3 regions of the Catenovulum sp. SX2 genome follow, and region 3 is predicted to be linked to each of the others. Evidence: predicted binding sites of a transcription regulator. Region 3 holds the regulator's gene; each other region holds the start of a gene.
What was found. Region 3 encodes MetJ, which represses methionine synthesis genes. Its sites were predicted from a motif close to TAGACGTCTAGACGTCTA; they were not measured.

Region 1: the regulator MetJ is predicted to act here: its motif matches at 1,212-1,229, upstream of metK (methionine adenosyltransferase).
Region 2: the regulator MetJ is predicted to act here: its motif matches at 1,719-1,736, upstream of metA (homoserine O-succinyltransferase MetA).

What each region holds. Positions count from the first base shown of each region.
Region 1 covers NZ_CP182493.1:1,171,743-1,175,034, forward strand. The annotation lists gene tkt (transketolase) at 1-901, opposite strand, end outside; gene metK (methionine adenosyltransferase) at 1,302-2,453, shown strand; gene ACMZOO_RS04890 (class I SAM-dependent methyltransferase) at 2,632-3,292, shown strand, end outside.
Region 2 covers NZ_CP182493.1:722,749-726,040, forward strand. The annotation lists partial or broken gene metH (methionine synthase) at 1-615, opposite strand, end outside; gene metA (homoserine O-succinyltransferase MetA) at 728-1,651, opposite strand; gene ACMZOO_RS03105 (diguanylate cyclase domain-containing protein) at 1,866-3,146, shown strand.
Region 3 covers NZ_CP182493.1:2,038,590-2,041,881, forward strand. The annotation lists gene ACMZOO_RS08540 (energy transducer TonB) at 41-484, shown strand; gene metB (cystathionine gamma-synthase) at 559-1,710, opposite strand; gene metJ (met regulon transcriptional regulator MetJ) at 1,899-2,243, shown strand; gene ACMZOO_RS08555 (toll/interleukin-1 receptor domain-containing protein) at 2,528-3,292, opposite strand, start outside.

The sequences.
Region 1 (3,292 bases), 870 kb from region 3:
CACCCGCTTCTTTTTGATCCCAACCAGCGTATACGTCTGAAGGAATTTCGAATGGCGCGTGTGGCCATTGTAAGAATTCACGTGCTGCTGCGATTTCTTCATCACCTAATGGTGCGCCGTGACAGTCGTGGCTACCACATTTGTTAGGAGAACCTAAACCAATGATAGTTTTGCAACAAATCATTGTTGGTTTGTCAGTTACAGATTTAGCTTCTTCGATTGCTTTAGCGATTGCTTCTGGGTTGTGACCATCAACACCGGCAATTACGTGCCAGCCGTAAGATTCGAAACGCTTAGGTGTATCGTCAGTGAACCAACCTTCTACGTGACCGTCGATAGAAATACCGTTGTCATCCCAGAATGCGATTAATTTACCTAAACCTAAAGTACCTGCTAAAGAACATGCTTCGTGAGAGATACCTTCCATTAAACAACCGTCACCTAAGAAACAGTATGTGAAATGGTCAACAATGTCGTGGCCTTCACGGTTGAATTGTGCAGCTAAAGTTTTTTCAGCGATTGCAAAACCAACAGCGTTAGAGATACCGGCACCTAAAGGACCAGTTGTTGTTTCAACGCCGTCTGTGTAACCGTACTCAGGGTGACCTGGAGTTTTAGAATGTAATTGACGGAATTGCTTCAATTCATCCATTGGTAAATCGTAACCAGATAAATGCAACAATGAATAAATAAGCATTGAACCATGGCCGTTAGACAAGATGAAACGGTCACGATCAGACCATTTAGTGTTTTGTGGGTTGTGGTTTAAGAAATCGCACCATAAAACTTGAGCGATGTCTGCCATACCCATAGGGGCACCAGGGTGACCTGATTTTGCTTTTTGCACCGCATCCATACTTAGTACGCGGATAGCATTAGCAAGTTCTTTGCGTGAAGCCATGTTAACTCCTTAAGATAACCTGTATTTATGTGAGTATATAAATTTTACTGTGTGCCAACCTATGTGTGCTATGTACCTAGACGGTTGGCAGACTAAAACCGGCGGGTATTTTCTACCAGCCACTATTTAAGTGCAAATATTTATCACTTATAGCCAGCATAATAATTCACAAATATGACATATTGGCGAATATCACCTGCCGAAAAACTGCGCGTATTCTAGCACAAAAGCTGCCGACAAAAGAATAAGTATGACTATATAAAAATTCATAAATTAGATGCGAAAAATAACAACTCACGATTTAGAGGTTTAGACGTCTAGACGTAAAGACTTGCAAATTATCAATTAACGATTAAAATTAGCCCATCTTTATTTAAAATTCGTCGACTAGGACTAAAACATGGCCAGACACGTATTTACTTCTGAATCTGTATCAGAAGGTCATCCGGATAAAATTGCCGATCAAATCTCTGATGCGGTATTAGATGCTATTTTGGCACAAGACCCACAGGCACGCGTAGCTTGTGAAACTTACGTAAAAACCGGCATGGTAATGGTCGGTGGTGAAGTAACCACCAGCGCTTGGGTGGATATTGAAGAATTAACCCGTAAAACCGTACGTGAAATTGGTTATACCCACTCAGATATGGGTTTTGATGCAGATTCTTGCGCCATTTTAAATACTATAGGTAAACAATCACCTGATATTAACCAAGGTGTTGACCGTGCTCGCCCAGAAGACCAAGGTGCTGGTGACCAAGGTTTAATGTTTGGTTATGCAAGTAACGAAACCGAAGTTTTAATGCCTGCGCCTATTACTTATTCACACCGTTTAGTAAAACGCCAAGCTGAAGTACGTAAAAATGGCACTTTACCTTGGTTACGTCCAGACGCAAAAAGCCAAGTGACTTTTGCTTACGAAAATGGCAAACCTGTTGCAATCGACGCAGTTGTTTTATCAACTCAACATTGTGACAGTGTTTCAACTGAAGATTTGCGTGAAGCTGTAATGGAAGAAATCATCAAGCCAGTATTACCTGCTGAATGGTTATCAACCAATACTAAGTTTTTCATTAACCCAACTGGCCGCTTTGTAATTGGTGGGCCAATGGGCGACTGTGGTTTAACAGGTCGTAAGATTATTGTTGATACTTATGGCGGTATGGCGCGTCATGGTGGTGGTGCTTTCTCTGGTAAAGATCCATCAAAAGTTGACCGCAGTGCAGCATACGCAGGCCGTTATGTTGCAAAAAATATTGTTGCTGCAGGTTTAGCTGACCGTTGTGAAATTCAAGTTTCTTACGCAATTGGTGTTGCTGAGCCAACTTCTATCAGTATTGATACTTTTGGCACAGGCAAATTAGATGAAGATAAATTGGTTGCATTAGTACGTGAATATTTTGATTTACGTCCTTATGGCTTAATTAAGATGTTAGATTTAGAGCGTCCAATCTATCAGCCTACTGCTGCATATGGCCACTTTGGTCGTGAAGAATTCCCTTGGGAAAAAACCGACAAAGCTGAAGCTTTAAAAGCGGCTGCTGGTTTGTAAAACTCGAACTATCAGTCGATAGTTAAACCTAGCGATTCCACATTGAGGCTGCCAACTGGCAGCCTTTTTTATTTATACTCTTCAACATTACGAAAAGAACCTGAACTGATAATTGCTATGGGTATTACCATGGGCGATTGTCTATCGGGAGTGCTGGTTTAGTTAAGGAAAACATCTAATGTTAGTAGACTGTCAAAGCAAGACAACTCACTCACCTATATACGGCCAATTCACCCTCACACCTATGACCAAGGCAAAACAGTTTGTCGATGCAAGTGTATACCCAGTTGTTGACCATTCAGGTCAAGCTGCTTGGCAACGTGAACAAGATCCACATAGATTTGTTGAAATGGCTGCTTGCGCCAACGGTTTTTCACAAGCAAGTGAATGGCTAGTTGGCAAACGGATATTAGATGTTGGCTGTGGTGGTGGGCAAATCACCCACCTACTCGCAGTTCTAGCAAAAGCCGTCTGGGCGCTTGATCCGGACATAAACAATCCTAGGAATCCTATTCATACAAAACTGCACCCAAATTATTTAATTGACTTGACCATTCAACAAGCCCTTACTGAGCTACCCGAGTTAAAAAATCAGTTTGATTTAGTCACTTCTTTTGCCCCGCATCCATTCCCCTTAAGTACAACTTTAACAGAATCTATATTTCAGCAAAGTGAGCAGTATTATCAGGCAATGATAGATTGCTGTAAATCTGGCGGAGACTTGATGGTAATGCCAGTTTATCAGCGAGATTTGGGCTTAAAAAACGGGTTTATCGGTTTAATAAATATGCTCCAGCCAGCGTTTAAAAAAGTGACTTTTTCGCGAGTCGCTTTACAGG
Region 2 (3,292 bases), 1.3 Mb from region 3:
ATTAAGCGTATCGAATATGGTTTCAATTAAGATGAAGTCTGCACCGCCTTCCATCAAAGCTTCAGTTGATTCAACATAAGCTTCAACTAATTGGTCGAAAGAGACGTTACGAAAACCTGGGTCATTTACGTCAGGTGAAATAGAAGCTGTTTTACTAGTTGGGCCTAAAACACCTGCAACAAACCTTGGTTTTTCAGGATTTTTAGCCGTGAATTCATCCGCAACTTTTTTCGCAAGTTTTGCCAAGATTAATTTCACGCGCTAACGACTGCATATCATAATCACATTGATTCAAGATTAATTTCACGCTAACGACTGCATATCATAATCAGCCATTGAATGCGTAGTTGCATTAAAAGTATTGGTTTCAATAATGTCAGCACCAGCGGCTAAATACTCAGCGTGAATATCAGCGATGATCTGCGGTTGAGTTAACGACAATAAATCGTTATTACCTTTTAAATCGCTTGGCCAATCAGCAAAACGCTCACCTCGATAATCTTCTTCAGTGAGTTTGCGGTTTTGGATCATAGTTCCCATACCGCCGTCTAACACTAAAATACGCTGTTTGAGTAAAGTTTGAATTGTTTGTTCGACTTCACTTTGCTTAATCATTGAAAAACCTTCTAAATACTTTTTGTGGTTAGCTAAAAATTACCAACCTATAAATACAACAAAAGCGCTGCAACATAATTGTCAGCGCTGTTGGTTTAATTAAATTGTGCTGTTACACAGATAATTGCGACAAATCGAAAGGGGTCGCTTGGTACACATAATGGTTTAACCAATTGCAATACAACAAGTTACCATGGCTGCGCCACATATTCGCCGGCAAGTTATCTGGATTATCATCCGGAAAATAATGCTCAGGAACGGCTGGATCTAAACCATTGTTTACATCGCGCCAATATTCGTCTGCTAAAGTGGTGGCATTATACTCTGCATGGCCGGTAATAAACACACTTCGTCTGTCTTTACTGGCAATTAAAAATGCACCGCCCTCTTCACAAGTTGCTAGCACATTTAAATCTGGATGCGCTTCTAACTCAGCCAAAGGTACTTCAGCATAACGTGAATGTGGCATTAAAAAGAAATCATCAAAACCTTGAGTAAGTGGCTCAAGCGGGTCAATTGTTTTGTGTTTATATACACCCGACAATTTCTGCTCGCGCAAACCTCTGTCTAAACCATGTTGATGATAAAGCGCCGCATGTGCAGCCCAACACAAATAAATGGTTGATTGCACATGTTTTTTAGCCCAGTCCATAATTTCAGTCATCTTGTCCCAGTACTTAACGTCTGTGTAATCAATCAGACCAAGCGGCGCACCGGTAACAATTAAACCATCATAATTTTTGCTATGTTTCACATCATCAAACAAATGATAGAAGTTTGACATATGTGATTCAGGCGTGTTTTTTGATACATGCATATCAATGCGTAAAAGATCGATATTGACTTGCAAAGGTGTATTTGCCAATAAACGCATCAACTGAACTTCAGTTTCAATTTTATTTGGCATTAAATTCAGGATCGCAATTTCAAGCGGACGAATGTCTTGGCTCATTGCGCGGCTATCCGACATTACAAAGATGTTTTCTTCAGTTAACACCTTAAGCGCGGGTAACAGATCTGGAATTTTGATCGGCATGTCACAGCTCCTGAATAACATAAATAAGGGACAAATTGTTGCTGGAAAATGGCAAATTGTCAAATTATTTACGTCTAGACGTCTAAACGGCCAAAATAAATAACCATTACTCATATAGTGGCTTGACCATAACTAGCAGATTGGTTTTACTATCCGTTTCAGGCAATTTACTTGCCCCTTATCGCTTAGCAGTAACTTGCGGAAGTTTTATTAGATGTCAGAAAAATACGCTCACCTGCCACATATAAAAACACTAGAAGAATTAAAACTATATGAATTAATACCCGATGTTGTATGGATTTTTGATGTAGACAAACACGGCTGGTGGTGGGGTAACCAAGCTGCACTCAAGTTTTGGGGACTGGAATCGTTAGAACAGCTTATCAATAAAGATTTATCCGGTGATACCCAAGGTGCACGCGACCGTACCGTACAAACTTTTGAACTTGCCAATGTGCAAGGGTTAACGATTGACCCTTGGACCACCTACCCTAACGGCAAACCTAAAACTTTATATATGCGCCACCGTGCTTGTTTAGTTGGCCCCAACAAACACAGAGCCATAATTGCCTATATAAACGAAACTGTAGATTTAGGTGAATCACCAGAAAATTTGTTATTAGTAGAAGCCACCCGCTATACCAAGGTTTTGGTAACAAGTTTTCAATTTGATGGCACAGTGGTTACCGAAAACCCCGCTGCAACCGAAGCTTACCCGCACGAATTAACTGCAAGTGATAAATATAATGTGTTCGAAAAACGCTTTGTCGATATACAAGCCGGCTCTGAGTGTTTACAACTTGCGATAGAGCAAAATGGTGGGCGCTGGACACATGAAATGAACACAGCTTTGGGTGTGCGCAAACATACATTAGATATCCGTAAAACCCGTCATCCATTAACCGGTGACTTTTTATTATTAGTTGCAGAATATGATGTCACAGATTTACATGCAGCAATTGATGAAGCAGACAAAGCTAAAGCGCAATTACAAAAAATGGCGCATTACGATGCTTTAACGCAACTGCCCAACTTGCGTTTATTTGAAGAAAAAGGTGCAGCCTTGCTGGCACAAGCAAAGCGCAACAATAGCCAACTCGCAATTATATTTGCCGACTTAGATGGCTTTAAAAGCATCAACGACAATTATGGCCACGCAACTGGTGACAAGGTATTGCGCGAAGTTGCAGATAGACTATCGAGTGAACTTCGAGAATCCGACTTAGTTGCCCGTATTGGTGGTGATGAATTTGTTATATTGCAAGCTAATCTGCACAACCAACAAGAAGCTGAAAATCTAGCTTCAAAGATAATTTCAATTGTTTCACGCCCCTATCAATTAGCCGAGTCGCAGGCAAAGTTGGGCGTTAGTTTAGGCATAGCCTTTTATCCTAATCATGGTGATAACTTAAGTACTTTGCTTGTGCAGGCAGATCAAGCTATGTATCGAGTAAAACATCAAGGCAAAAATAATTATGTATTTGTTGATGGTTAGATAAATAACAAATTTCATACCTTTTACGCTATATTTTTACATAGACAGTTTGAGCAAATTAAATAAAAATGCCACCGGTAGCAGTCAAAAATAATAACAAAGCTCAAAGTCAATTAAGTACTTAGCCAGAACTCTGGATAACAAAG
Region 3 (3,292 bases):
AAGACCATTTCTTATTCATCATTATTAAGGATTAGAAAACATGAAGATACGCTTAAATAATTATAAAGATAGTTTCAATCGTATTTGGCGGCTTGCGCCTAGTGCAATTTTACTAATATTTAGCTCAATCGCTTTTCAAAGTGCAGGGGCCAATTCGGTTTCCCCTGAACATGTGGCGGTATCTGTGATTAAAAGAGCTTTGCCAACTTATCCACAGTACGCTGTAAAAAATGGTATCGAAGGGACTGTATTAGTAAGCTTCAGCATTGAAATAGATGGCAATGTATCTGATATTCAAGTGGCAGCGTCTGACCACGATGGACTTTTTGATGCCAGTGCAATATTAGGCGTTCAAAAGTGGGTCTATACCCGACCAGTAAAAAAAATCCGTAACAATTACGTTGCTATTGAATTTGCGCTGACAGATAAACCTGCTACATCATATTTTAGCAACGTTGAAAAAATTCAAGTTAGAGGAAATTAATCTGACTTTTCATTTAGGTGTGATTAGAGACCTCTGATAAACAAAACCTTGAGGTCTCTAATTCAACGAACAAGCTACAGCGCATCTAACGCTTGTTTTACATCGGCAACTAGTTCGCTGCTGTCTTCAATACCAACAGAAAAACGCACTAATGTTTGAGTAATACCAGCTTTTAATTGCGCGGCTTCATCCATAGCGGCGTGTGTCATGGTAGACGGGTGACAAACTAAACTTTCAGTACCACCTAACGACTCAGCTAGGCTGAAATGTTCTAACTTGTCGATAAAACGCGTGACTTCGTCAGTTGTGCCTTTTAATTCAAACGACAACATAGCACCAAAACCATGTTGTTGTTTTTTGGCAATTTCATGACCAGGGTGGCTTGGTAAACTTGGGTGATATACCTTATCTACCGCTGGGTGATCTTTTAATACATCAACTAAAGCCAATGAGTTTTCTTGGTGTTGCTTCATACGCGGAACTAAAGTGCGTACACCACGTAAAGTCATATAACTGTCAAATGCTGAACCAGTAATACCGATACAGTTTGCCCACCAAGCTAGCTCTTCACCTAACTCTTTGGTTTTAGTAACCACAACACCACCAACAACGTCGCTATGACCGTTGATGTATTTAGTGGTTGAATGTACAACAATATCCGCACCTAAAGTAAGTGGTTGTTGGAATACAGGTGATAAGAAAGTATTGTCTACTGCTACTAGAGTTTCAGTTTGTTTAGCGCGTGCACAAATATCGCTTAAGTCGCTGATGCGCAATAATGGGTTACTTGGTGTTTCTACCCAAATAACTTTTGGTTTAGCCGCGAAAGCCGCATCTAACTCTTGTTGATTAGTTTGATTGATAACTTGCAGTTTAAACGCACCACGTTGCGCCAAGTTAACAAATAATCGATAGCTGCCACCGTAACAGTCGTGTGGTACAACTAATAAATCGTCTGGACGCAATAATTGGCAAACTAAGTGAATAGCTGCTGTACCAGTTGCAGTAACTACACCATGTGCACCGTGCTCTAATTCGGCTAGTGTATTAGCTAAAATGTCGCGCGATGGGTTGCCACAACGGCTATAATCGTAAGGGCCTTTTTGGTTAAAACCTTCAAACGCATAGGTGCTTGATAAATAAATTGGTGGAACAACGGCGTTATATTGGCCATCCGATTCAATACCACCACGTACTGCGATGGTTGCTAAATTTTTTTTGCTCATAAATTCTGCTACTTTGGGTTTATTTTAGACGTCTATACGGCTAAAATGTATCGTTATGCATTATATGGGTCAAGTGATTTATCTTATTTGACCTGTATTGCGGAAATTTTTACATTATATACTTTATAACCAACTTACCCAATGACCATTTTGTTTGGGCATAATTTAAAATTTAGGTACGAATAACAATGACAAAACGTAACGGCCCAACAATTTGGGATGGAAACTATATTCACCCTTATGTCGAGCACGGCAAAAAGAGTGAAAAAGTTAAAAAGATCACTGTATCTATTCCTACCAATGTTTTGAAAGTTTTAACCGACGAGCGTACCCGCAGACAAATAAATAACCTTAAACATGCAACCAATAGTGAGTTATTGTGTGAAGCGTTTTTACACGCATTTACCGGCCAACCCCTGCCAACCGATGAAGACTTAGCCAAAGATGCAGTGCATCGTATTCCAGCCGAAGCTAGGCAGATAATGACAGAAATGGGCATTGAGTTTGAAGAGGAAGATGAGCTGGAGGATTAGTGGGCTTGTGGGCACAATCTAATTTTGAGTAGACTATTCATCCATGAAGGGCAGGCCCTGTCGCCTTCCGTAGCTCCACCTCAGCAAGCTGCGAAGCGGTGCTTCGGTCTAGCTTCGCCCATGAAAAAGAAATTTTGCTCTAGATTATTGCCCAAGCACATACAAATTTTAAGAGTCGTTAAACAACCAGGTGAAGGCTAACAACATTTTGCAAAACTGTGCACATGACTACATATTCCTCGTAGAAATATCAACTAAATACAATACTAATTCTTCGAATCAATTTATTGAACAGCCTTTTCCTGCTGCTCGATTAAATACCAGTTTTTATCTGGCATTTGAACTTGAGTGATCCATTGCCAATTGTCTGAGCTCAGTGGAATTTCTACCCCATTTGACAACAACATAGTGCTCGCGGTTATATTCGGCTGTTTATTCAACACAGCCAATACAGACTGATTACCAACCAAATGGCTGAACAATTGAGCGGTAAAAGTCACTTTGCCTGAGCTTGAGTTGTATAAGTTCTCAATATCACTTGGATATTGCGATTTTTGATATTGAGCTTGCCACTGCTCTGGCAGCTTATAGCCAAATTGTTGCTCAACATGCTGTTGCCAAACAGAAAAAGTACCAAGCCGTTCGTAAACAGAAGCCAGGTTAAGCAAATAAGTTTGCTGTACTGGCCAAAAATAATAAACCTCTTCCATCGGCATATTTGAGTAGCTAGTAAAGAGCTGGTTTGGATCAAAATGTCCCTTGTCGATTAAAGCTTGTAACACTTTATCCAAATTTGTCGTTTTCAATTTGATCATATCCAACAACAAAGGCAAACCCAATTCAGCTTCTCTGTCGGTTAACAGCGCTAGGTTATCTTTATTTGCCAAAAACGTATTTAAGCCTTCTAAGTCTGCATCCATAATTAATTGGCGCAGTTTTTTCTGCCCTTGGCTTAACCACAAATGTGGATCATCTACCGCAGCTTGTGGTTCAACACTGGTATTTTGTGCTGTTTTTACTTCAACCAAATGTTCATCTACCGGTTCAAC